One region of the Brevibacillus nitrificans genome, then DNA from elsewhere that is predicted to be linked to it. Evidence: riboswitches for the same ligand, from Rfam matches in the RefSeq annotation. Region 1 holds a riboswitch; each other region holds the start of a gene.
What was found. Region 1 has a riboswitch for cyclic di-GMP ahead of yfmT (benzaldehyde dehydrogenase). Riboswitches for the same ligand answer to the same signal wherever they lie in the genome.

Region 1 (8,093 bases):
TGCAGATAAACATGGTCAAGCAGCTTGTTGTAATTGGCGGTGCAGTCATCCTGATTTGGTTTGGGATGGGAAGTATTCGGGCAAAAGTCCCGGATACAGGTGTCGTGCAGGCAGCCGCTTCGGGTACCGCTGACAATACCCTGTTGTCCATGCCTGCGGCGGAGCGAACAGAAAGGGAAATCGGCAAGGGGAGAAGCTTTCTCTACGGAGTTGGCTTGACGCTGACAAATCCGCTGACTATTCTTTTTTGGGCGGGCGTATTTGGTTCGCTGATTTCCTCTCAAACAACGTCGGCTGGTGGCCAGCTGATTGGCTTCGCAGTGGGGTGTGTCCTCTCTACGCTGCTGTTTCTTACAGGGATCGCCAGGCTCGGTACCTATGCGGCTAAAATGCTTCGCCCTATATGGCGGAAACGAGTGAATATCGCAGTCGGTATTTTTCTCATCGGGTTTGCTATTGTTCTTTTCTTTCAAAATCGTTGGTCCTTTTGAAATAGTGTTTTCCACCTAACGCAATGGGGTAGAATATAGGTAGATAGGACCCTTTGTGCAGACCGCAACAAAGTACGGGGTGTGAGGAGAGGCACGCGATGAAGGATTTTTGCTTGAAATGTGGCAGCGAGATGAGCCCTGGGGAATACACCTGCAAGGTATGTGGGCAAAACGATATGGATGAATATCGACTGATTCGAAATTACGTCAGGAGCTTCCCGAATTCGAATGCCATGCAGATTGCCAATGCAACCGGCATCTCGGTATCAAAAATCTTGCGCTATATCAGGGATGGCTCTCTTACCGTCGTGGACAGCCATACCCGTCGGGGAAGATAAATCGATAGAAAAACAAGCCCACCGCAAAAGCAAGCGTGCTTTTCAGGCAGTGGGCTTATTTGGCGTTTCTGCATTTTGGGATAATAGGAAGAGCTAGAGCCAACGCAAACCTTTAGGATAATGGTTTTTCAGCTGACCGTCCGCCTGTTTTCCCCATCCCAGTGAAAATCCGTCTACGGTAATCAGTGTCCAGCCGTTGCTGCCTTCCCGGCTGAGCGCTTCTCCCTTCAAATAGCGAAGCAGATCGGGATCCTCCGCGGAGAAATCAGCAGAGCGTGCTACCTCCTGCGCAGAGAGGGCAAGTGCCAGCGCATGGCTAGGTTCGAGTCGGTTCTTTTTCACCGTTCCCAGGTGCAGGCCGACACGCAATACTTTGATGCCGTCCCAATCCAGCTCGGGTGCTGGTGAGTAGAAAAGTTGCTCACCAAACAGCAGGAAGGCGCGATCATCTTCCAAATGACGCGATAGGTGGGGAAGCACCTCTGCCGCAAAGGCGCGCCAAGCAGCGATGGCTTCCTTGCGTCCGGCTGGAGCTGATTTGGCTCGTTTTTCTTTCCGCTTTTTCTGGACCTCTACCGGCTGATCGGCATCAGCGCTTTTGTGCAGCTTGGCGAGGTAGTGTCCCTCGCCGCTGAGCAAATGCGGCCAAAGCCTTGCTGTTTGCGCCAGCTCATCATAGACTGGCGTTGCCCACTCGGGGTGCCCAGTGGAAAAATGCTCGGGATGCGGTAGCGGGATGATCGAGAACTCCGGGTGGCGCTCGAGGAAGATCGTCATCGATTGCTCGTTTTCCAGAGGGGCGAACGTACAAGTCGAGTACACGAGCGTCCCCCCTGGCTTAAGCATAGCCGCAGCTGCATCGAGAATATCGATTTGCATCCGGTGGCATTCGAGCACTTTATTCGGGGACCATTCGTCGATCGCTTCCGGGAGCTTGCGAAACATGCCTTCTCCTGAGCAAGGCGCATCTACGAGAATCCGGTCGAAAAATTGAGGGAAGCGTTCCATGAGCCGCTCTGGAGTTTCGTTGGTGACGACTGCGTTTGGCACGCCGCAGCGCTCCAGATTTTCCGAGAGGATACGTGCGCGCACCGGATGTATTTCATTGGCGATTAGAAGACCTTCGCCTTGCAGAGCAGCAGCGAGCTGCGTGGACTTTCCGCCGGGTGCTGCGCACAAATCCAGGATGGTTTCGCCAGGCTGTGCCTCCAGACATTCTGCAGCCGACATGGCGCTGGGTTCCTGCAAATAGTACAAGCCGGCGGAATGATACGGATGCTTGCCCGGTCTCATCCCTTCTTGATAGCGAAAGCCGTTGGCACACCACGCAACCGGCTCCACAGGAAAGGGGGTGAGGGCGAGAAAGCGTTCGCGCTCGATTTTCAGAGGGTTCACGCGCAAACCGTGAAAGACGGGTTGTTCGTATGAAGCGGCGAATGCGTCGTACTCGTCCTGCAGCAGGGCCCGCATCCGTTCTGTAAAAGCAATAGGTAAAGATTGTGTCATAGAAGCCTCCGTTGTCAGAATTTGGCCGATGGGTAGAGGAAAAGATAGAATCATGGCGAATCTTAGAAAATGAGGTGAGAGCATATGAAAGGATCCCGTGCGGAACGCTACCGCTCCCGGCGGAGGAACGACTCGGAAGTCAGCCGGTTTTGGATCATGGGGTTGCTTTTCTCACTGCTGGTGCTTGCTTTTGAATTTTTGATCGAGATTCCCGCCGACGCAGATTGGCTGCAGGAGATGGAGATGGCGCTGTTTTCCGCCAGCTTTACCTTGCTTGCCTTTTATCTGCTAGGGCTTACGTTTGTATTTTCTCGCGGGCAAAGGGTTGGGAAGATCAATCACCAGGTCATTATCTACGTATGGCTGGGAGCGATTCTGTTTCACTTGTTCCTGCTCATCAGCAACTTGTCCAATCAGCATGTCTACAAAGCAGGGATCATCTTATTTTTAGGCCCATTGTTCTTGACTGTCTACCATTTTATCACGTACTTGTCCGCATTGCGCGAGGAGCGTGCGGAACAGGAAGCGGCTACGGGTGCTTCGATGGAGCGCGTCGCCTATCAGATGATTTTAGAAGGCAGCAGGGTGTACAGTGAAATCAATCGATTGAAGACGGAGTACCCCGAAATCGAACAAATGCTACGTGCCAACGACTTCCACAACAAGCTGGAACGCTATGCTCTGGAAATGCAGCAGTATTTGCAGGTCAAGCAATTCGAGCGCAAGGACGTGGAATTGTTGGAGGGCCATTATTATTTTCTGGAAAACCTGCTGACATTGGCAAAGCAGCATCCAGGGATTATCGAATCCCGTCAATTTGCTCGTCGTGAAGACTAATGGTTTGATGGCAAAGGAGAGAGTAGAAACATGTTCTGGAAGAAAGAAAAAGGTCAGGCAGAAGCACAGACAGCAGTAGCGATTGCAACAGAGGAAACACAAAGTCAAGATGTGTGGAAGAATGAGCTGCAAGCCCTTTATGAACAGATGGGAGAAGCTCTTTCGCAAAATGGGGAAGTAAATGCCCAGCATGGGAAACTCATACAACTGGTTGCCCAAATGAAAGGCGTCATCGAAACCATCAAGTCGATTAACGAAAGTGATGACGAATCAGCGAGCCAGCTGCATGTTCGGGGGGAACGCCTGACTACCATCAGCCAGCAATCTATGCAGCGTGCAGAAGCGGGAAAATCCGCGATGACGGAAGTAGTCGAAGTGATGAGTCTCTTGGATGCAGAGTCAGTCAATACGGCGCGCTCCATGAGCCGGCTCGAGGATCGTTCCTCGGAGATCACCAGCATTGTCAAGGTGATCAGCGACATCGCCAACCAAACCAATTTGCTGGCACTGAATGCAGCGATCGAGGCTGCACGTGCTGGTGAGCAGGGCAGAGGCTTTGCCGTGGTAGCAGATGAAGTGCGCAAGCTGGCAGAAATGACAGCGAATTCGACCAAGACAATCGCAGAGCTGATCGGAAAAATTCAGGAAGAGACAAAAGAAGCGCTGGCGAACAGCGAAAAGAACAGTTCAGCGATCAAAAACGGCCTGTCGATCAGCCGAGATGCCTCCGGCAAGATGGAGGGAATTGTACTGGCTTTCCACGAGGTAAGCGTAGAAGTTTCCGGTGTCATGCAAATCATCGAGCATCAAAAGCAGTTTGCGGATGAAGTAGCCAAGCAGGTAGGGGAAGCCGTTCTGCTGCTGGGTGATTTAAATCAGGATCTGGCTTTGCACGTGAGCAGATCGGAGGAAGTGGCGCAGCTGCTGCAAGAGAGTATAGAGGATGGAAAGCGCGTACTCTCCGAATAGCTTTTTAAAGTATGACTGCCTTACCTATTTTTTATTTGACTATTCAATCGAGAAGTCTATAATCGAAAGTGGACTAACCAAAAAATTCCTGTAACTTGACAATTCGACAAAACATTCGCTATGAATGGGCAAACCCATTGAAAGGTGGGGACGCAAAGCCACGGGCCTACGGATCTTCTCTATGGCAGCCGGGTTGCCAACTAGCAGGTTTTTTCATGCTGTCTAACGGCTCCCTTCTGGCGATGGGGGCCGTTATTTTTTTGGACAAGGGAGAGGAGAAGGGATATGTCGATTCTACAAGCTTTGAACAAGCAATTCATCAATGGGGAATGGAGGGACGGACTCGCTTCACGGAAGCTGCCGGATCTCAATCCGTACAACGGTGAAGTCATTACCGAATTCCAAATGGCTAGCTTGCAGGATATCGACGAGGCCTATCAAGCCGCTGCTCGTGCAAAAAAGGAATGGGATGAAGTGAATCCCTATGTCAAGTCGCGGATTTTGGAGCGTGCGGTGGACTACATCGATGCTCACGAAGAAGAAATCATCGACATCATTATCAAAGAGCTCGGTGGGACACGCCTCAAAGCGTTTTTTGAAATCGGTCTGGTGAAGGACATTATCCGGGAAGCGGCGACATTCCCCGTGCGCATGGAAGGCAAAATTCTCCCATCTCCTGTCGACGGAAAAGAAAACAGGCTGTATCGCATTCCAGCAGGAGTAGTAGGGGTCATCAGCCCCTTCAACTTCCCGTTCTATCTGTCCATGAAATCTGTAGCTCCGGCTCTGGGGGCAGGAAACGGCGTTGTGCTGAAGCCGCATGAGCATACGCCGATCATGGGTGGTACGCTCATCGGAAAAATCTTTGAAGAGGCTGGCCTTCCCAAAGGCTTGATCAACGTAATCGTAACGGACATCTCGGAAATCGGAGATGGATTTGTGGAGCATCCGATTCCGCGCATTCTCTCTTTCACAGGCTCCAGCCAGGTAGGCAGCCATATCGCACAGGTCGCTGCCAAGCATTTCAAAAAGGCGATTCTGGAGCTGGGCGGAAACAGTGCGCTTATCGTACTGGAGGATGCGGATATCGAGTACGCTGTCAACGCAGCGGTGTTCAGCCGTTTTACTCACCAAGGCCAAATTTGCATGTCAGCCAACCGTGTGCTCGTCCATCAAGACGTATACGATCCGTTCCTCGATCAATACGTGAAGAAAGTGTCCTCGCTGAAAGTGGGAGACCCGTACGATCCGGACACCGTCATCGGTCCCTTGATCAATGATCGTCAGGTGAAGAGCCTGATGAGCACCATTGAGGAGGCGATCAGGGAGGGAGCGACTCCGATCTTGAAGGGCGAGGTAACAGGAAACGTCGTAGCTCCCACCATTTTGACGGATGTCACAACCGATATGGCCATCGCCTCCAAGGAGCTGTTTGGACCTGCGGTATGCATTTTCAAATTTGCGTCCGAAGAGGAAGCGGTTCAGATGGCAAACGAAACGCCATTTGGACTCTCAGGAGCGATTCATACGCGCGATCTGGAGCGTGGAGCACAGATGGCGAAGCGAATCGAGACCGGGATGATCCATATCAACGACGGTACGATTAACGACGAGCCGATTGTCGCGTTTGGCGGAGAAAAGCATTCCGGTCTGGGACGTTTGAATGGGCAGTGGAGCCTGGAAGAGTTTTCGACGCTCAAGTGGATCTCCGTTCAGCATAAGCCTCGTCAATTTCCTTATTAATCATGTAGAGTTAGGTGGTCAGCGATGAAGACAGTGGAAGAATGGGAACAAACAGATCAGGAACAAACGTGGGAAGCGGCGGACAGCACTCAACCGACAGAACCGTCCGAATCCGCAGAAACGGCAGAATTGCTAGAGGCTTTTATGAAAGTGGCTCCGTATCTGAACGACTTGATTTCCGATGATGTTACGGTGGGTGTCTATGATACAGAGAAGCTGCTGATGAATATTCCGGGGAAGACATTTGCTCTGCAGGTGTCACCTGGCGATCCTTTGCAAGAGGGAGATATCATTACGACTGCCATCCGTACGAATACGCATCAATCGATGATCGTGCCCAAGGAGCTGTTCGGGTTTCCCCTGATTGCCCGTGCTGTTCCACTTCATGACAAGCAAGGGCGTGTAGTCGGGGGCGTCGGCATCGGTTCCAGCATGGAGCGGGCAAATGTTCTGTACGAGATTACGGCTAATCTCTCCAGTGTCGTAGAACAGGTAAGTGCGACGACAAATAGCATGGCGTCCGAAATCGGCAAATTAAACGAGCAGATGCGCGCCATCTCCGTTCAGGCCAAAGACGTCAGCGACAGTACCGGGGAGATCGAGCAAATCGCGCTGGCTGTGAAAAAGATTGCGGACCAAAGCAACATTCTGGGGCTTAATGCGAGCATCGAAGCAGCGCGGGTAGGGGAAGCGGGGCGTGGATTTGCCGTCGTGGCCAACGAAGTGCGCAACATGGCGAGCAACTCCCGCGAAAATGCAGAGAAAATCAAACATACGACCGATTCCATTCGAGAGCTGATCGTGCATCTGCAGACATCCATCGAGCTGATCAATCAGACGATGGAAAGTCAGGCAACGGCTACAGAGCAGATTTCCGCGACGATGATAGAGGTCAGCGACAATACGCAAAAGCTGGCTGACTTGGCCGAAGAAGCGTTCCAATCCAAATAAAAAAGCTTGTTTCATGTAACGAAACGTCCCTCCCTGGTGTCATACAGGAGAGGGACGTTTTTTGGTACAGTAAGAATTTATAAGATTCTTAGCCAGTATAAGTGCCACTAAGGCTCCGCCACAAAGCTTGGAGCCACGTTTTCTAATTGTATCCGACTTTTCGATTAATGGATGGATAGGGGGATATCATGATCAAGCGCGTAAGCATGCTTCTCGTAATAGCTACGCTCCTAACGTCATTCATGTTCGCTCCAGGCGAGACCAGTGCCGACGATGGACCTCGTCCTTGGACAAAGCCGGTAGAAAAGGAAACGAGCGAAGCGATCAAAGGTGGAACACATAAAAAGCAGGAAATCAAATTTGGCGATGGCGGCGTGTACTGGATTCACCAGCTGACCGCTCAGCAAAATCAGCAGCCGTATGTCGTGAAGATCCCGGTTCGCGGTGATCAGGCGACGTTTCGTTACCGTGCGATCGCGGAGAACAAGCAGCCCTACTGGGCAATCGTACCGCTGCGTGACCTTCATACACTCCCGCTCGCCTCAGGTTTCATCGAAACAGAGGGCAAGTCGATCTGGCTGGGAGCGCCGATCGTGTATGCGCCCATGGGCAACGGGACAATCAACGAAAAAAAGGATATGGCACTTCCCGTTACCGTACGGAAATCCGCAGGGGGCTATGTACTAGAGGCCAGCTTGCCGATACGAGCCGGTCACGTGAGCGAAATGTGGGCATTGGAATCTCCCGAGCCGCTCGTTGTATGGGGCCAAGAAAAGCTGGACAGCATCTGGCTCAGCCTGGATGTGACGGATAATGCCAAATGGCTGTATGACGGGTACTATTACAAGAGTCCTTCGACTTATGTGCCGTATACGGATACTTCCTACTGGCGTATACCGGAAAACTATGTCCTGCACTCCTTCATGTACACGGGCGGAAGCAAGGCAGCACGAGAGATGGGATACGTGATGCTAAAAGCAAGCCTCAAACAGCAGGATCAGCTAGGCTACTGGAAGTCCCTTCCTCGCTCGGAGTGGCTGCGGGAGGATTACGGCATAACGGAAGGCTTCTACGATACTCGCTTTAATACGGGAGCGGCAGGCTTAATGCTCCAGGGATGCATCCAATATCAAGAGGCGGAATTTTGTGAATCTACCCAAAGATACGCGCTCTTTTTCCAACAGCATGCGGTAGGGAACCATTATGTGATCGAAGGCGATCGTCCAGGCTGGCTGGTAGCCGACTACGCATTAGTAGG
Region 2 (8,093 bases), on a different contig from region 1:
TCGTGAGCGAGCTTTGCCTGGAGCCGAGTCACTACGAATCAACCAAGACGCTGGCAGAAGCAGCAGAGGATTTCGGATTCCCGATCTTGGCTGGAATCGATACACGGACGATCACCAAGCGCGTACGCCAAAACGGTCCCGTATTTGGTGTCATGTCCGACCATCCGCTAGCGGTGGAGGAAGTTGTCGCGATGCGTTACAAGCACGCGAAAAAGTCGCTGGTCGCAAACGTATCCAGCCAGCAGGTCGAGCGTCATCCCGGATCGGGGGAGCACGTCGTACTGGTCGATCTCGGCATGAAGCAATCCATTTTGGATTCCCTGCTGGAGATGGGCTGCCGCGTGACTGTAGTGCCATTTGACACGAATTTTGCTCAGATCAAAGCGCTGCAGCCAGACGGCCTGATGTTCTCCAATGGCCCTGGGGACCCGGAGCATTTGCTCGCGTATTGCAGTGAGTGGCGCAAGGCCGTCGAGCAATACCCAACCTTGGGAATTTGCTTGGGGCATCAGGTCCTGGCGCTCATGTATGGCGGCAAGACCGAGAAGCTCGCTTACGGCCACCGTGGCAGCAATCATCCGGTGAAAGAGCTTATGACCGGAAAAGTCTATCTGACTTCCCAAAATCACGGATACGTGGTCAAAGAAGAAGCGCTGGATAAGCGGTACCTGGCTGTTTCGTATCGCAACGTCAACGATGGCTCAGTCGAAGGACTCCGTCATCTCAGCCTGCCCGTTTTCAGTGTGCAATTCCATCCGGAGGCTCATCCCGGACCTAGCGATACCTCACACATTTTCCACCAATTCTTGCAGTCGATGCGCGTAGTAGGAGCGAAGAATTATGCCTAAATTGTCCCACATCCATAAAGTGCTGGTTATTGGTTCAGGCCCGATCGTCATCGGTCAGGCAGCAGAATTTGACTATGCGGGCGCACAGGCCTGCCTCTCTCTGAAAGAAGCGGGCGTGCAAGTCGTCCTGGTGAATAATAATCCAGCTACGATCATGACAGATGAACAAGTAGCTGACAAAGTATATTTGGAGCCGCTCACGGTGGAATCCGTGACAGCGATCATCGCGAAGGAGCGTCCAGACGGCCTGCTGCCGACCCTGGGCGGTCAAACCGGTCTCAACCTGGCTGTTTCCTTGTCAGAAGCGGGTGTTCTCGAAAAGTACAACGTAGAACTGCTGGGTACACCGCTGGCTGCCATTCAAAACGGGGAAGACCGTGAGCTGTTCAAACAACTGATGCAACAAATCGGCGAGCCGGTACCGGAAAGCGACACTGTTGAATCCGTGGATGCGGCTATTGCTTTTGCAAGTTCCATCGGCTATCCCGTCATCGTGCGTCCTGCCTATACATTGGGCGGAGCAGGCGGAGGGATCGCGGAGGATGAAGCTACTCTGCGCAAAGTAGCGGCTGGCGGTATCGCGGCTAGCCCGATCGGCCAAGTGCTGATCGAGCGCAGCGTAAAAGGCTGGAAAGAAATCGAATACGAGGTCATGCGGGATGCCAATGACACCTGCATCATCGTGTGTAATATGGAAAACCTCGACCCAGTGGGGATTCATACAGGTGATAGTATCGTCGTAGCCCCTTCCCAGACGCTGACGGATCGCCAGTACCAAATGCTGCGCAGCGTTTCGACCAAGGTTATTCGCTCCTTGGGCGTTGTCGGTGGCTGTAACATTCAATTCGCCCTGGATCCAAAATCGGATCGTTATGTGCTGATCGAAGTAAACCCGCGGGTGAGCCGTTCCAGTGCGCTCGCATCCAAAGCGACGGGCTATCCGATCGCTCGTATCGCTGCAAAGCTGGCTTTGGGCTTTGGTCTGGATGAAGTGCTAAATCCGATTACGGGCTACACATACGCAAGCTTCGAGCCAGCGCTGGACTACATCGTCGTAAAAATCCCGCGCTTCCCGTTTGATAAATTCCCACTGGCTGACCGCAAGCTGGGTACGCAGATGAAGGCGACCGGGGAAGTCATGTCGATCGCCCGCAACCTGGAGGCAGGGCTCTTGAAAGCCGTGCGTTCCCTGGAGCAAGGCTGCACGCACCTGTCCCGTCCCGAGATGGCGACCTGGACAAAAGAAGAGCTGTCTTTGTCCCTGCAGGAAGCGACAGACATTCGCCTGTTCGTATTCGCAGAAGCCATTCGCAAGGGCTTCACCGAGCAAGAGCTTCACAGCTTGACCGGGGTTGATCCATTCTTCCTGCGCAGCCTTCGCAAAATCATCGATCTGGAAATCGAGCTGGCTTGCTGCGAGGGCACCGAACTGCCTGAGCAATTGCTCCTGGAAGCGAAGCGCCGCGGATTTGCGGATGAGACGATCGCGTCTTTGACCGGACGCACGCCGGCTGAAATCAAAAATATGCGCGGTCAGGCAGGCATTGCCCCGACCTACAAAATCGTAGATACATGCGCAGCCGAGTTCGATGCGCAAACGCCGTATTATTATTCCGACTGGCAGGGTGTAGATGAAGTGGCTACCTTGGAAGGCCGCAAAGTCATGGTGCTCGGCTCGGGTCCTATCCGGATCGGACAAGGGATTGAGTTTGACTACTGCTCCGTGCACGCAGCCAAATCACTGCAAAAGAACGGGATCGCCGCTGTCGTGGTGAACAACAACCCGGAAACGGTAAGTACGGACTATGAAACAGCGGACCATTTGTACTTTGAACCACTCCATGTGGAGGACGTCCTGCATATTGCAGAGCGCGAGCAGGTAGAAGGCGTCATGGTGCAATTCGGTGGCCAAACGGCAATCAATCTGGCAGCCAAGCTGGAAAATGCGGGGCTGAAAGTGATGGGTACGTCCCTGTCGGCTATCGAACGTGCGGAAGACCGCGAGCTGTTCTATGAAATGCTGCGCAAGCTGGACATCCCGCACATCCCGGGAAAAGGTGTTTCCTCGCTGGAGGACGCGACCGCGATTGCAGAAGAAATCGGCTTCCCTGTCCTGATGCGCCCGTCTTACGTAATCGGCGGTCAAGGGATGGTTGTCGTTCACGACCTCACCGAGCTTGAGGCGACGATCAACGGCTGGCTGAATCATCCTGACAGCAAGACGTTCTTCCCGCTGCTGGTGGACAAATACGTACCAGGCAGCGAAGCAGAAGTGGATGCCGTTTGCGACGGCGAAAGCGTCATTATCCCAGGAATCTTCCAGCATGTTGAAAAGGCCGGAATTCACTCCGGCGATAGCGTGGCTCTGTTCCCGGCTCCTGGCTTGTCAGATGAAATCAAGCAGAAGATCGCGAGCTATACCGAGGCAATCGCGAAAGAAATGGGAGCGGTTGGCTTGATCAACATCCAGTTTGTGATCGATGGAAGCACAGTTTACGTGTTGGAAGTGAATCCGCGTGCCTCCCGTACAGTTCCAATTACGAGCAAGGTAACAGGTATCCCAATGGTTCAACTGGCTGTTCAAGCACAACTGGGTGAGAAATTGGCGGATATGGGATACGGTACAGGACTCTTGCCGGAAATTCCTTTCGCGGTCGTAAAAGCACCCGTGTTCTCAACGGTAAAGCTGAACGGCGTAGACCCGGTCTTGGGTCCAGAAATGAAATCGACAGGCGAAGTGCTCGGCTTGGGTCGCTCCTTTGCGGAAGCGGCTGGCAAGGCATTCGCGTTCAAAGATCATTTTTACGGTGACTGGAAGCAAGGCCATCTGGTGATTGCGTCCTTAAAAGACTCCGACAAGCAGGCAGATGTCAGCAAAACGCTCGCACAGCTGCAAGCAGAGGGGGGCGTGCTGGTAGCGACAGCCGGAACAGCAGCATGGCTGCAAGAGACCGGAGTAGCAGTCAGTCATGTCATCGAAAATGAGGCAAAGCTGAACGAGCTGCTGCAAAAAGACAAAGCAGCCTTTGCCCTGATCACAGCGACGATCGGAAATCGTCATGGCCGTACCGGATTCGCCCTGCGTGGTCGTCTGGTGCAGCACGGTGTACCGCTGTTCTCAGCAGTTGAAACCTTTGATTTGTACGTGAAATCCATTCTTGAGAAAAGAGGTGGCTCGCATGCAGCCAGTGAAGATATTGGAACACTTTCCAAACTTGCCGCTCAGCAAGCATAAAGGAAAGGACCTGCTCAGAATCGACGAGTTCAACGGGGAAGAACTGATGGAGCTGCTGCATCTGGCCGCTCACATCAAGCAACTGCAAAAGCTGGGACAGCCGTTCCAGCCGCTGCAGGGCAAGACCTTGGGCATGATTTTTGACAAAGCGTCTACTCGTACCCGCGTATCCTTTGAAGTAGGGATGTATCAGCTGGGGGGCATGGGTATGTTCCTGAGCGGAAAAGAACTGCAGCTGGGCCGCGGTGAGCCGATCAGCGATACAGCGAAAGTGCTGTCCCGCTATGTAGATGCGATCATGATCCGCACGTTCTCCCACTCCTATGTAGAAGAGCTGGCAGAGCATGCATCCATCCCGATCATCAACGGACTGACCGATCTGTACCACCCTTGCCAAGCCTTGGCTGACATGCTCACGATCTGGGAGCATAAAGGCAAGCTGAAGGGAATCAAGCTGGCGTATGTCGGTGATGGCAACAACGTAGCAAATTCACTGGTTCTGGCAGCGGTCCTCTTGGGGATGGACGTGCGCGTAGCGACTCCGGTCGGCTATGAAATGGACGCCGCAATCGTTCAAAAAGCGACAGAATACGCGAAACAAAGCGGCGGAAACATGACTGTGACGTATGACCCAGCTGAAGCGGTTGCCGGAGCGGATGCGGTGTATACCGACGTTTGGACCAGTATGGGCTTTGAAGCAGAGAATGAAGTCAGATTGAAAGCCTTCGCGAACTACCAAGTCAACGAAAAGCTGGTCGCACAGGCAGATCCGAGCTATTTGTTCCTGCACTGCTTGCCTGCTCACCGCGGGGAAGAAGTGACTGCCGGCGTGATTGACGGAGCTCGCTCCTTCATTTTCGATCAGGCAGAAAATCGCCTCCATGCACAAAAAGCAATTCTTGCCGCGCTAGTGTGAGGAAAGGCTAATTCAAAAGAACTATTTATAGATAAAATCTAGTAAACTATGAATATTTGATTGCCGAAATTTGTCACTTATGTGTAAAATATAGGTATGAAAGTCGCGAAGAAGTACGGACTGTATTTGGTCGCTTGGTCCGTATGGAGCCAGTAGCGAATCCGCCCTTTTTACAAAAGAAAAGGAAAGATGCGCAGGGGCTGTAAATGGTCGCTTGGCCCCTGGGTTATGACCAGTAGCGAAGCCAGCTTTCTCCACTATCTTAAAGGGGGGGAAATATATATGAAAAAATGGGTCGCAGCAATCTTGATGGTGGCAGCTATCGTAGCAGCTACATCTGCAAATTTCAACATTGGCTAATAATTGCATGGAAGAAACACCGCTTTGATGAGTGGTGTTTTTTCTTCAACCCTTGGAGGAAAGCCAAATGCTTTTGGATGTAATCTGTTTATCGTTTATAGTTGCGCTGATTCGGAAGGGAAGAATCAGAGAATTCCCTAAATTTAACAAGATATGGCTTTTAGCTATAAGTATTGGACTCCAAGTTTGTTCCGCGCTTTTTCACACACTAGGAGGCATCTTCATTTCAGCAGCATACGTGTTTATCTTGGCTTTTTTACTGTTTAATCGAAAATATGAAGATATGAGAATTTTTATGGTCGGTTGGTTTTTAAATGCCATTGCAATATGGACAAATGGTGGGAAGATGCCAATTGATTTAGAACAGGCAAAGAAGCTGCCGTATGATCTAGAACCAATTATTAATGGCACAAATTTTAAGCATAATGTACTGACGGAGGCTTCCAATCTTCCGTTTTTAACGGATGTCATCTATATGCCGTCTATTATTCCGCGGGTTATTAGTATTGGGGACATTTTTATTATGTTAGGGGCATTTTTACTTATTCAGCGCTTAATGAATAAACCAATCTCATTATTACAACTCCGAGAAGGAAAAAGTTATGCGACAAAAAGCTGATATTCTAATCTTCATAAAAGGCATTATTGTGCAATTTGGTTTTGCAATATCAGCCATGCTTATATTTGCTTCTTCCTTGTCTGAATGGGAACCGCGTGATCACTGGGGAGTATTATGTACATATACTCTCCTCACCATTTTTTCTACTTTTGCGCCGATTCGATTATCAAATACGATATTAACCTTAAATAACGCTGTGATTTTTTCGGGTATCCTACTCTTTGGCTCTTGGGTCGGTGTATGGTCTGCGGTTATTGAAGCGCTGATTATTGGTTTTTTGATTCGGTTTAACCCATCTAAAGCTTTGGCCAATATTGGTCAGTTAATGATGACTATCTGGGTAGTAGACCAATTGAAAAATTGGCTAGGAAGTTTTGAGGCATTTTCTCCAATCATTACAGATCTTTTTTTAGCGGTCATTTACTGGTTCGTAAACCTCACTCTCTGTGGGCTGGGTATTTCCTATTTTTATAAAAGCAATTGGATTACAACGATAAAAGACATGGCAAGAGGCTTTACTTCTACATATTTACTGCTGATGATATTGGCTGGAGTGGGCGCGCGTTTAGTTGAGTCATACGGCCCGCTTACGCTAATTCCCATGATGGTTGCATTTATTACGATCAGCGTTGTATTCCATCATTACTACGATAGTATTCAAAAGCTTCATCAAAAGGTTGAAGAAGCAAAATCATTTAACCATCGCTTTTTGACTACAATGGCTGCCTCTATTGATGCAAGGGATCGTTACACAAGCGGACATTCACAAAGGGTCGCCCACTGGGGCAGAGAAATCGCCAGGAAAATAGGGATGTCATCCGAGAAGGTCGAAGAAATATACGTAGGCGGCATTTTGCATGATATCGGGAAAATAGGTATTGAAGATGAAATTCTGAATAAAAAGGGCAGATTGACGCCTGAGGAATACGACAGAATCAAACAGCATACCGTCATCGGGTACGAGATCATTTTGCAGGCGGGAATGTTCAAGGAGTTGCTTCCGGCGATTCGTTCTCATCATGAACGAATTGATGGTAAGGGCTATCCGGATGGGCTCGCCGGTGATGAGATTCCGTTGATGGCGAAAATATTGGCGATTTCTGATGCGTTTGACGCGATGGTTGCTGATCGACCGTATCGAAAAGGCCTGCCTGTTGAGGAAGCGCTAAATGAAATCAGACGTGGATCGGGCACTCAGTTTGATGAGATACTGGCAGCTCATTTCATCGAGATTGTAGAAAGACTGCCACGGGAAGAATTGGAAAGCATTATCAGCCAAGAAACCCAAAGCCAAAAACAGTTACAGGAGGCGATCCATTAACGATGCCTTTTCTGTAGCTGTTTTTGTTTTTGGGAAGCACATGCGTTGTTCGCTTGCATCAAGAATCAATAGCAGACATACTGGTAGAGAATGGAAATGTCGATGAGGTGATGGAGAGATGATTCCTACCTATCAAGACGCAGAAATGATGGTAAAGCTTTACGAGCAGTACGAATCAGAGCGGCTCAGGAAAGCAAGAGCTTGGTTTACAGCCGTTCTAGGGCAAAAGGAAGAAATCGCACCCGAAGTATTTTGGGAGAAGTATCCACGAACGGGTGAAGAATTCTCGCAGTTTACGACGCTCTACGGTTTTTTTGAAATGGTTGGTGTTTTGCATAAAAACGGTCTTATACATCCAGATCTCTTGTTTGATATGTGGTATATCAATGGATTTTACAGTCGGATGTATCCGATCATCGCCTCCTGGAGAGAGGAGGGGGACATCCATATCGCAGAGAATTTCGAGCGCCTGGCGTTAGCTGAGCTGGAGTGGATTCGCAAGCATAAGGGTGCAGAGTTTGTCCCTCAGGTATCGTATACAAAGCATGAATAATAGAGCATAAAACAGCCGGACGAGTGATCCTGTACGGGGAGGATTCTATTTTTCCATCCCGTACACAAGAAGCTATGGCTACACCAAAACCTTGGTGCAGCTTAGCTTTCTCACAGGTCCGGCTGCTTTGTTTCTGTCTTCCTAAAATTGCACGGGGAAAAAGTAGAGGACAAATAAGAAAAGTGGTTGTATTTTTATTAGTTCGTTTGTATAATTACTCACATGAATAAATCTTCGGAAC
Region 3 (8,093 bases), on a different contig from region 1:
TAAAGGGTCATGATCTGCATCATATTGCAGTTTTTTCTTTACCCTTCGATCTCTTTCGGCATTGACAATAAATAGGCAAAGAAGCAAGGCTGTCAGCACATAAGAAGCATAACGGACAAGAAAGATCTCCTTGAAAACACTCCAGCCATCGGGCACGAAAATAATGATGGGGATATCAGAAATGAACCAGCCTATGGTAAATAAAAAGACTATCGAGACCGGATGAAGGCCAGCGCCTTGGATGGATCGATACACAAGAGCGACGAAAACAGGAAGAATCATGCCAAAAACAACACCGGGAACGGAACCCTCTCCCCCCAAAACCAGCCTCCAAAGAGCTGTTATGAGTAAAGTCGGAATCGCTAGTTCCCACCCCCACCTGACAGAAAAAAATACTAATGGAATGAGGCGGAGATCAAATCGATATTCCCCATATTGAATAGGAAGATAAAACATACCGATGACCGAGGAGGATATGACGATTATCCTGCCGATTTGAGCGAAGGAAGGAGTGAGTCTATTCTCATTGTTGAGTATTTCCACCATGCATAAATGCATGAAAAAAATGATCGCGATATTTGAAAGAGTGGACTGAATCACTGCATTCATCATCCCTCCTCCTCCTGATTTGAATTTCGATTTGAAGATCCCCCTTGCGCAGGGCAAGGGGACAGGTAGGGTGACACGTGCATGATTGCGCTATAACCCAAAAGTTATAGTTCGGATTCTAGTTGTGAAAGCAGCGTAATGACATGGTGAGAAGCTTCTTGAAGCTGTTCAAACGCTTGCTGCGCACCTAGCAGATTGCCTTTTTCATAGGATTCTACTGCTTGCATGGCAAACTGATGGACAGCCTTATGCGGTTCTTCAAGTTGTCTAAAGGAAGGCTGGTCTTTGACTCGTTGCGGCAACTGGCCATAATACCAGGCCCCAAGTCTACAGTTTTTGTGAGAGGCTGCTTGCTTGGCATCGATATTTTCCATACCTAATAGCATGTTATAGATCTTCCATTTCCAGAGAAGATGGTCCGTTTTCGCGACTCGGATAATGTCTTTATAATTCAGCCTCACATTGATGCTAAAGAAGGTATTTCGGTATTCATCCATTTTCTTGCTGAGTTCAAAGATGATTTCTGCCGTTTGCTTGGCAACTTCTTGTGAGTGCGCGCTCAGATCAAAAATAATGGAATTTCGATAGGCGATATCCATCACAGAAGACGTTTGTTCTTCGGTCATCGCGGCAATTTGGGAAGTGGATTGATTGATTTCCTGCATCGTGGAAACGATGGTTTGCAGCTCTGAGTCGGCAAATTGTGCTTCCTTCACGCTTTGCTCTACCAGTTTTCCGGTTTCACCGATTTGCTGGGTCACATGCTCGGAAACTCTTTGCAAAGAGTCCATATTGGCTGTAATCAGAGCGATCTGCTCCTTCGTATGTTCAGCCAGCTTTCGTACCTCTGAAGCTACAACGGAAAAGCCTCTGCCGTGTTCCCCTGCTCTCGCTGCTTCAATACTCGCATTTAAAGCGAGTAAATTGGTCTGATCCGCTATTTCGCGAATGATTTTCACAACGCCTTGCGTTTGCTTGATTTCGTAATTCAGCTGGGTCACGCGTTCTAAAACTTTATCGTACACACCGCCCACCTGTTGAATGTCAAAGAGAGCGCTATTGATGACTTGCTTACTTTGCTCTGCCGATTGAACAGCTTCATCCGTCCTTTCGGCTACTCTGCCTGCATGCTCCGCTACCTCTTGAATAGAGGCACTCATTTCTTCCGTTGCCGCCGTTACACTATGGCTTTCCTCGATCTGCTTATCCATTCCGGTAATCAGCTGCTTCGTCGTATCCAGCTCGGTCAATTGATTCAGCATGTCGGATATTCCGATTAAGAAGGACTTAAACGTCTCCTCCATGTACACTTCCACGATTAATTGCTGATCAAAAGCCGCCAATTTTTGTACCGATAGTACACTCTGAAGCATCCGATCCGGTTTCGTGTGCAGTTTTTCCATCAGGATGGTTGTCATAATCTGAATTAATAAGTGATGGGCAGAGATAAAATGCTCGGCGGTCAGATGAATGCGGCTGTGAACTTGACCAATAATGATTCTGGTCGCTACGTATTCTTGGTCCACTTCTGCAAGAAGGAACTGATCCAGGTATTTCTCCATCGTTTTACGCAGTCGATCCACACTCGAATTGTGCACAATGATCTGATGAAGATGATCCATCGAAGTAATCGCCCCGTAAAACTGACCAACAATCTCAGCCTTGTACGGAGTTAGAATGTGAGCAGCTTCTTTTATATGTAAGAGCGTATCTTGATTGATCCCCATAAACGCCAATCGATCTTTCACCCGCTCACCAACGTCGGAAATGTTCGTAGAACGAGAATTCTCCAAATACGCTTGCCACGATTTTGATTTTTTATGAAAAAAGGACATAAGCTACCTCCGATAATTTCAAATGATGGATCCTAGACAGAGAAATTTTCACACAAAAAAACCGACCTTATTTTTGCGAACAAATAGGGTCGGTTGCACTACTCGCTCCCTGCCATTCAAGTGCCCACATACGAATGACAGATCATCGCTTCCACGGTCATTTAGTTAAGTTGAGGTCATAATTTTTGAATACTGCAGCGCTTTAACCAATCAAAGTTATTATAGTCGTATTTGCCTATATAGTCTGTGAACACATAGTGAAAAGGAGCGAAAAAAATCAATCCTTTCGTTTTTGATTCTTTTTACCTATTACTTAATACCCTGTTTCCAATAAACGAAACATCCCAAGCAACATTTTTTTGAGCCAAGGCTGCAGGCTATCCTGTATCAATTGGCTTTCTTTTTCTTCTTGCGATACATCCGGGTATCCGCAGAAAAGATCAAGTCACCTACGTTCCATGCATCGTCAGGGTAGATGGAATACCCAATTGAAATGGATACGGGGATTCGAAGACGTTTTGAAAGCTCCGCACATTTGTTGTGGAAAAACTCGATTCGATTTTCTGCCTCGTGCCTATCGATCCGTGGAGATAACAGGAGAAATTCGTCCCCTCCTGAACGCGCTAAAATATCCCGTTTTCCTGTGTGTAAAGCCAACACGCGGGAAATGAGCTGTAGGACCTCGTCCCCTTTGGCATGTCCATATTGATCGTTGATTTGCTTGAAATCGTTTACATCAATGACAAAAATACAAAGCTTCGCTCCTTTTTTCCGACTGAAACGGAGCTGTTTATCTGCCTGTCGATCAAAATAGCGTCGATTAAAGACGTTCGTTAAAGCATCCCGATGAGCGAAATAAACGGACTTGTCATATTTGCTCCCAAGAAACCACGCAAATGCAAGGGCAACGAAGGCTGGAATGGGAATGAAGTGAGGAGGCTGTCCTAGATAATACTGAACCATCATGCGTATAAACAAAATCACAATCAATACGAATAACGTAACGGTTATTCTCCCGGTATATTTCATATATGCTGCCTCACTCGCTCAGTCTTCGATTTGGAAAAAAATTCATACGCCCACCAATAAAAGATTATATTATGACTAAAATAAAAGGAAAAGCAGGGAATTTGGCACGCGAAACAAAAAGCCCGTATATGCGCGATATACGGGGCTTGTTTTCCAATCGTCTTCAATTTCGTTCCGCTAAAAACTGCTCAAAATCATCCGTCGCCAGCGGTCTGCTGAACAGGTAGCCTTGCCCGTGAGCACAGCCGTTTTGCTGCAACGCTTCTGCTTGGTCATCCAGCTCGATGCCTTCCGCGATGACGTTCATCTGCAAACTGTCCGCAATCGTCACAATCGCCTTCACGATCGCCTGACTCTCCTGATTATGGTGAATATCCCGAATAAACGATGCGTCTATTTTGATTGTATCCACTGGCAAGCTCTTGATGTAGCTAAAGGAGCTGTAGCCAGTCCCGAAATCATCGATCGAGATGTGAATGCCCGCTTCACGCAGCTGCTTGAGAACTGCCGTCGCTTCTTCCATTTTGACAAAAATGCTCTCGGTAATTTCCAGCTCCAGCCACTGTGCCGACAGCCCAACCTCTTCCAATACCCCTATAATTCTCTCTACCAGATCCTTCTGGAAAATTTGCCGCGCGGATAGGTTTACGGACACCTTTAGCATATGCCCTTGATCATGCCACTTCTTGTTTTGCTTACAAGCTTCTCTCAGAATCCACTCGCCCAGCTCGAGGATCATCCCGCTCTCTTCTGCAATCGGAATGAATTTGCCTGGAGAGATGACTCCCAGCTCCGGATGCACCCAGCGTACGAGTGCTTCCATTCCCGTCAGCTTCTGGGAGCTGATATCCATTTTTGGCTGGTAATAGACGTGGAATTGCTGCTGGTCAATCGCTTTGCGCATCTCGTTTTCCATCAGGATGCGCTCCAGAGATTTTGCCTCCATCGTTGGATCGAAAAACGAATATCCGTTGCGTCCTTGCGATTTCACGGAATACAAGGCGGTGTCGGCTCGTTTCAGCAGGTCCTCCGCTGTATCGCCATCCTGCGGAAACAGCGCAATCCCGATGCTGCACGAGATATTCACCAGATGTCCACTGAGCTCGAACGGCTTCTGCAGCTGTCCCATGATCAAGTCCGCGACTTCCTCCGCTCGCTTGGAGTCGCCCTGCTGGCCTAGCAGGATCGTGAATTCATCCCCGCCCAAACGTGCCACCATGTCTGACGGCTGTATGCAGGACTTTAGACGCTTCGCCATTTCGACCAGCAGCAGATCTCCGATATCGTGCCCGAAGGAGTCATTGATGTCTTTGAAACGGTCCATATCGAGAAACAAGACGGCCAGGTTGGACTGGAAACGCTTGCCCTGCATGATTTCCTTTGTCAGATGCTGGACGTACATCCGGCGATTCGGCAGGTCCGTCAGAGAGTCATGATAGGCCAAATGATGAATCATTTCCTCCGTCAGCTTGCGTTCCGTAATATCGCGCGTAACGAGAATCAGCTTGGTCACGTTGCCCTGTTCGTCGAAAACCGGACTGGTCTTCGTCTCCGTCCAGACCGCAACCGCACGCTCGGATTTGATGCGGCATTCCGCCATGTAGCCTTTTCCCGTGGAATACGTATAGCGGATCGCATAGCTCATGATGTCCCGATCCTCTTCCACGATCCATTCGAGCAGATTTTGAAACTTTTCAGCTGGCACATCGTGTTCCCACAGCGTTTGATGCGAAGGCGACAAATACAGAAAATCCCCATCCGAATTGATCACGGAGATGATGTCGGACGTATTTTCGGCGATGATCCGATACCTGGCTTCGCTCGCCAGCATTTCTGCCTCCATTGCCTTACGGTCGGTGATGTCGTTGCGAATAGAGACGTACTGATAGATTTTCCCCGCCTGATTCATAAAGGGAACAATCGTCGTGTCAACCCAGTACAAGGAGCCATCCTTCGCTTTATTCTTAATTTCCCCGCGCCATATTTGACCCGATCCGATGGTGGCCCACATGCTTTTGAAAAATTCTTTGGAATGATGACCGGAATTCAACAGGCGGTGATCCTGCCCGATCAGCTCATCTCGACTGTATTTGGATATGCGGCAAAATTGGTCATTGGCGCTCTGGATAATGCCCCGATGATCCGTGATCGCCACAATGGTGGACTTGTCCAGCGCTCTGCGTACATCAGCGAGATCCCGCAGGGCACGCTTTAGTTTTTCGTCTTTTTCTTGCAGCAGGTCTTCCCATTCCTGCGGCGAGAGGTCTACTACCGCTTCGGTTCTCATCTATCTATCACCAGTTCCCCTCGTCTATGTACAAAAAGGACCCTATCCCAAACGGATTGGATCATGGCTTCATTGTACCATGAACTTCCAAAAGGTCTATGGCTCTCGGTGAAGGGCTTTTCAACATTTCTGTAAACGTTGGCCTTGCTGGGGCGCATAGGCGGCTGCGGGGAAAGAGAGGAAAAGGGAGAAAAAGCTCCATAGGTCATCTCTGCACAAAAAAAGACCAGCTCCTTATCTGAAAAATAGGAACTGGTCCCCTCATGCGCAATGCGCGATTAGATTACCTTGTTTTCCTCCAGCTGTCGGATCGTCTCTTCCGAATACTGCAGCTCCTGTAAGACCTCGCGCGTATGCTGACCGAGCAGCGGTGCAGGACGCTTGATCTGACCGGGCGTCTGAGAAAACTTTGCTGGAAATCCGAGACTCTGAATCATTCCCGCCAGCGGATGCTCGTACTCGATCACCATGTCTCGGGAACGGATATGGGGGTCATTTAGAGCCTCGTCATACTGATAGATCGGGCTGGATGGCACCCCGGCCGCATCGAGCTTTTCCAGCCAATATTGCGAATCCTGCTGGACGAGGACAGACTCAATGATTGTTTCCAGCTCTGGCAGATTTGCCGTACGCTCGCTGTTGGTCAAAAAGCGCGGGTCGTCGATCAGCTCTTCCTTTTCGATCACTTCCTTGCAAAACTTCTCCCACAGCTTCTGATTTCCCGCGCCGACCAGGATGTTTCCGTTTTTGGTCGAGAACCCCTGATAAGGTGCGGTCACCCGGTGGGCGGAGCCGTTTGCTCTCGAAACTTCACCTGCTCCGAAGTAAGCGGCAGACTCCCAGACGGTCCAGGCCAGTCCCGAATCCACCAGCGACAGATCGATATGCTGGCCTTCCCCGGTCGTCATTTTGTGGATGTAGGCAGCCATGATCGAGTAGATGGCGGTAACCCCTGCGGCGATGTCATGTATGGCAATGCCGTTCTTGACCGGACGTCCATTCTTTTCTCCCGTCATGCTCATGAGCCCGGACAAGCCCTGCGCCATGATGTCATAACCGCCCTTGTGACTGTAAGGCCCTGTCTGTCCGTACCCGGAGATCGAGCAATAAATCAGACCTGGGTTCAGCTCGCGCAAAGTCTCGTAGTCGATCCCCAGCTTTTTCGTCACACCGGGACGGTAGTTCTCGATAAACACATCCGCAGACCGGACGAGATCGTACAGGATTTCTCGGCCTGCCTCTTCCTTGATATTGAGGCGAATCCCCCGCTTGTTGCGGTTTGCCATCATGAAGCTGTAGCTCTCTTCCTCGAAATACGGGCCCATGATGCGGCTATCGTCGCCATTCGGGTATTTTTCTACCTTGATCACATCGGCTCCCAAATCGCCCAGCACCATCGTGCAATACGGTCCTGCGAGCACCTGCGTCAAGTCTATCACTCTCATGTGTTGTAACGCCTGCTGCATCTTCTGCCTCCTACTCGTTACAAGCGAATCAGTATACTCCTGTTCAGCTCCGCGACGGAATTGCTACCGGACAATGCTACGGATACATCCAGCTCGTTGATCAATGTGTCGAGAACACTTGCCACGCCCTTTTCGCCCGCAACCGCGAGACCGAACATGAAAGGTCGTCCGATCAGAACAGCCGTTGCCCCCAGTGCGATCGCCTTCACCACATCCGCCCCTGTGCGCACGCCACTGTCGAGCAGCACGGGAATACGTCCGTCTACCGCTTCTGCGATCGCCGGCAAAGCATCCAGTGTCGAAATGGCTCCATCTAGCTGACGTCCACCGTGATTGGATACGATGATGCCGTCTACGCCGCGTTCTACAGCCAGCTTCGCATCGTCCGGGTGCAGGATGCCTTTGACCAGGATCGGCAGCTTGGTGTGCTGGCGCAGATAGTCGATGTCATCCCAGTTGAGCGTCGGATGATAAATGTTGCGGAGCACTTCCTCTACGGCATTTTCCGAGTTTACTTCGGACAGTCTGGAGCAGAAAACAGGATCCGAAACGTAGTTCGCCAAGCCTCTTCCTTCACGCAAAGGAGAGTAGCCATTGCGGAAATCGCGGCGCTTCCATCCGAGCATGATCGTGTCCACAGTAAGTACGATTGCCGAGTAGCCAGCCGCCTCCGCACGCTTGACCATGCTGGCGCACACTTCCCGATCGTTGGACCAGTACAGCTGGAACCAGCGCGGGGCATCCCCCATGGTTTCGGCGATTTGTTCCAGCGTATGAGCGGAAACGGTGCTGACGACCATCGGTACGCCAGCCGCTGCTGCTGCACGGGCCGTAGCCAGCTCGCCCTCTTCATTCGCGATTGCTTGC

Region 2: another riboswitch for cyclic di-GMP. It lies ahead of EDM59_RS01120 (DUF5317 domain-containing protein); the one in region 1 lies ahead of yfmT (benzaldehyde dehydrogenase).
Region 3: another riboswitch for cyclic di-GMP. It lies ahead of EDM59_RS13465 (methyl-accepting chemotaxis protein); the one in region 1 lies ahead of yfmT (benzaldehyde dehydrogenase).

The regions. Positions count from the first base shown of each region.
Region 1 covers NZ_RHHU01000017.1:191,926-200,018, forward strand. The annotation lists gene EDM59_RS24135 (LysE family translocator) at 1-491, shown strand, start outside; gene EDM59_RS24140 (hypothetical protein) at 590-829, shown strand; gene EDM59_RS24145 (RsmF rRNA methyltransferase first C-terminal domain-containing protein) at 923-2,335, opposite strand; gene EDM59_RS24150 (hypothetical protein) at 2,420-3,172, shown strand; gene EDM59_RS24155 (methyl-accepting chemotaxis protein) at 3,203-4,141, shown strand; cyclic di-GMP riboswitch class I at 4,259-4,342, shown strand; gene yfmT (benzaldehyde dehydrogenase) at 4,427-5,884, shown strand; gene EDM59_RS24165 (methyl-accepting chemotaxis protein) at 6,029-6,835, shown strand; gene EDM59_RS24170 (hypothetical protein) at 7,024-8,093, shown strand, end outside.
Region 2 covers NZ_RHHU01000002.1:34,855-42,947, reverse strand. The annotation lists gene EDM59_RS01135 (carbamoyl phosphate synthase small subunit) at 1-848, shown strand, start outside; gene carB (carbamoyl-phosphate synthase (glutamine-hydrolyzing) large subunit) at 841-4,083, shown strand; gene argF (ornithine carbamoyltransferase) at 4,028-4,999, shown strand; cyclic di-GMP riboswitch class II at 5,092-5,175, shown strand; gene EDM59_RS01120 (DUF5317 domain-containing protein) at 5,427-5,978, shown strand; gene EDM59_RS01115 (HD-GYP domain-containing protein) at 5,962-7,299, shown strand; gene EDM59_RS01110 (DUF4760 domain-containing protein) at 7,418-7,852, shown strand.
Region 3 covers NZ_RHHU01000009.1:15,286-23,378, reverse strand. The annotation lists gene EDM59_RS13470 (GGDEF domain-containing protein) at 1-612, opposite strand, end outside; gene EDM59_RS13465 (methyl-accepting chemotaxis protein) at 714-2,444, opposite strand; cyclic di-GMP riboswitch class II at 2,523-2,606, opposite strand; gene EDM59_RS13460 (GGDEF domain-containing protein) at 2,832-3,473, opposite strand; gene EDM59_RS13455 (sensor domain-containing protein) at 3,637-5,760, opposite strand; gene EDM59_RS13450 (CaiB/BaiF CoA transferase family protein) at 6,039-7,226, opposite strand; gene EDM59_RS13445 (alpha-hydroxy-acid oxidizing protein) at 7,244-8,093, opposite strand, start outside.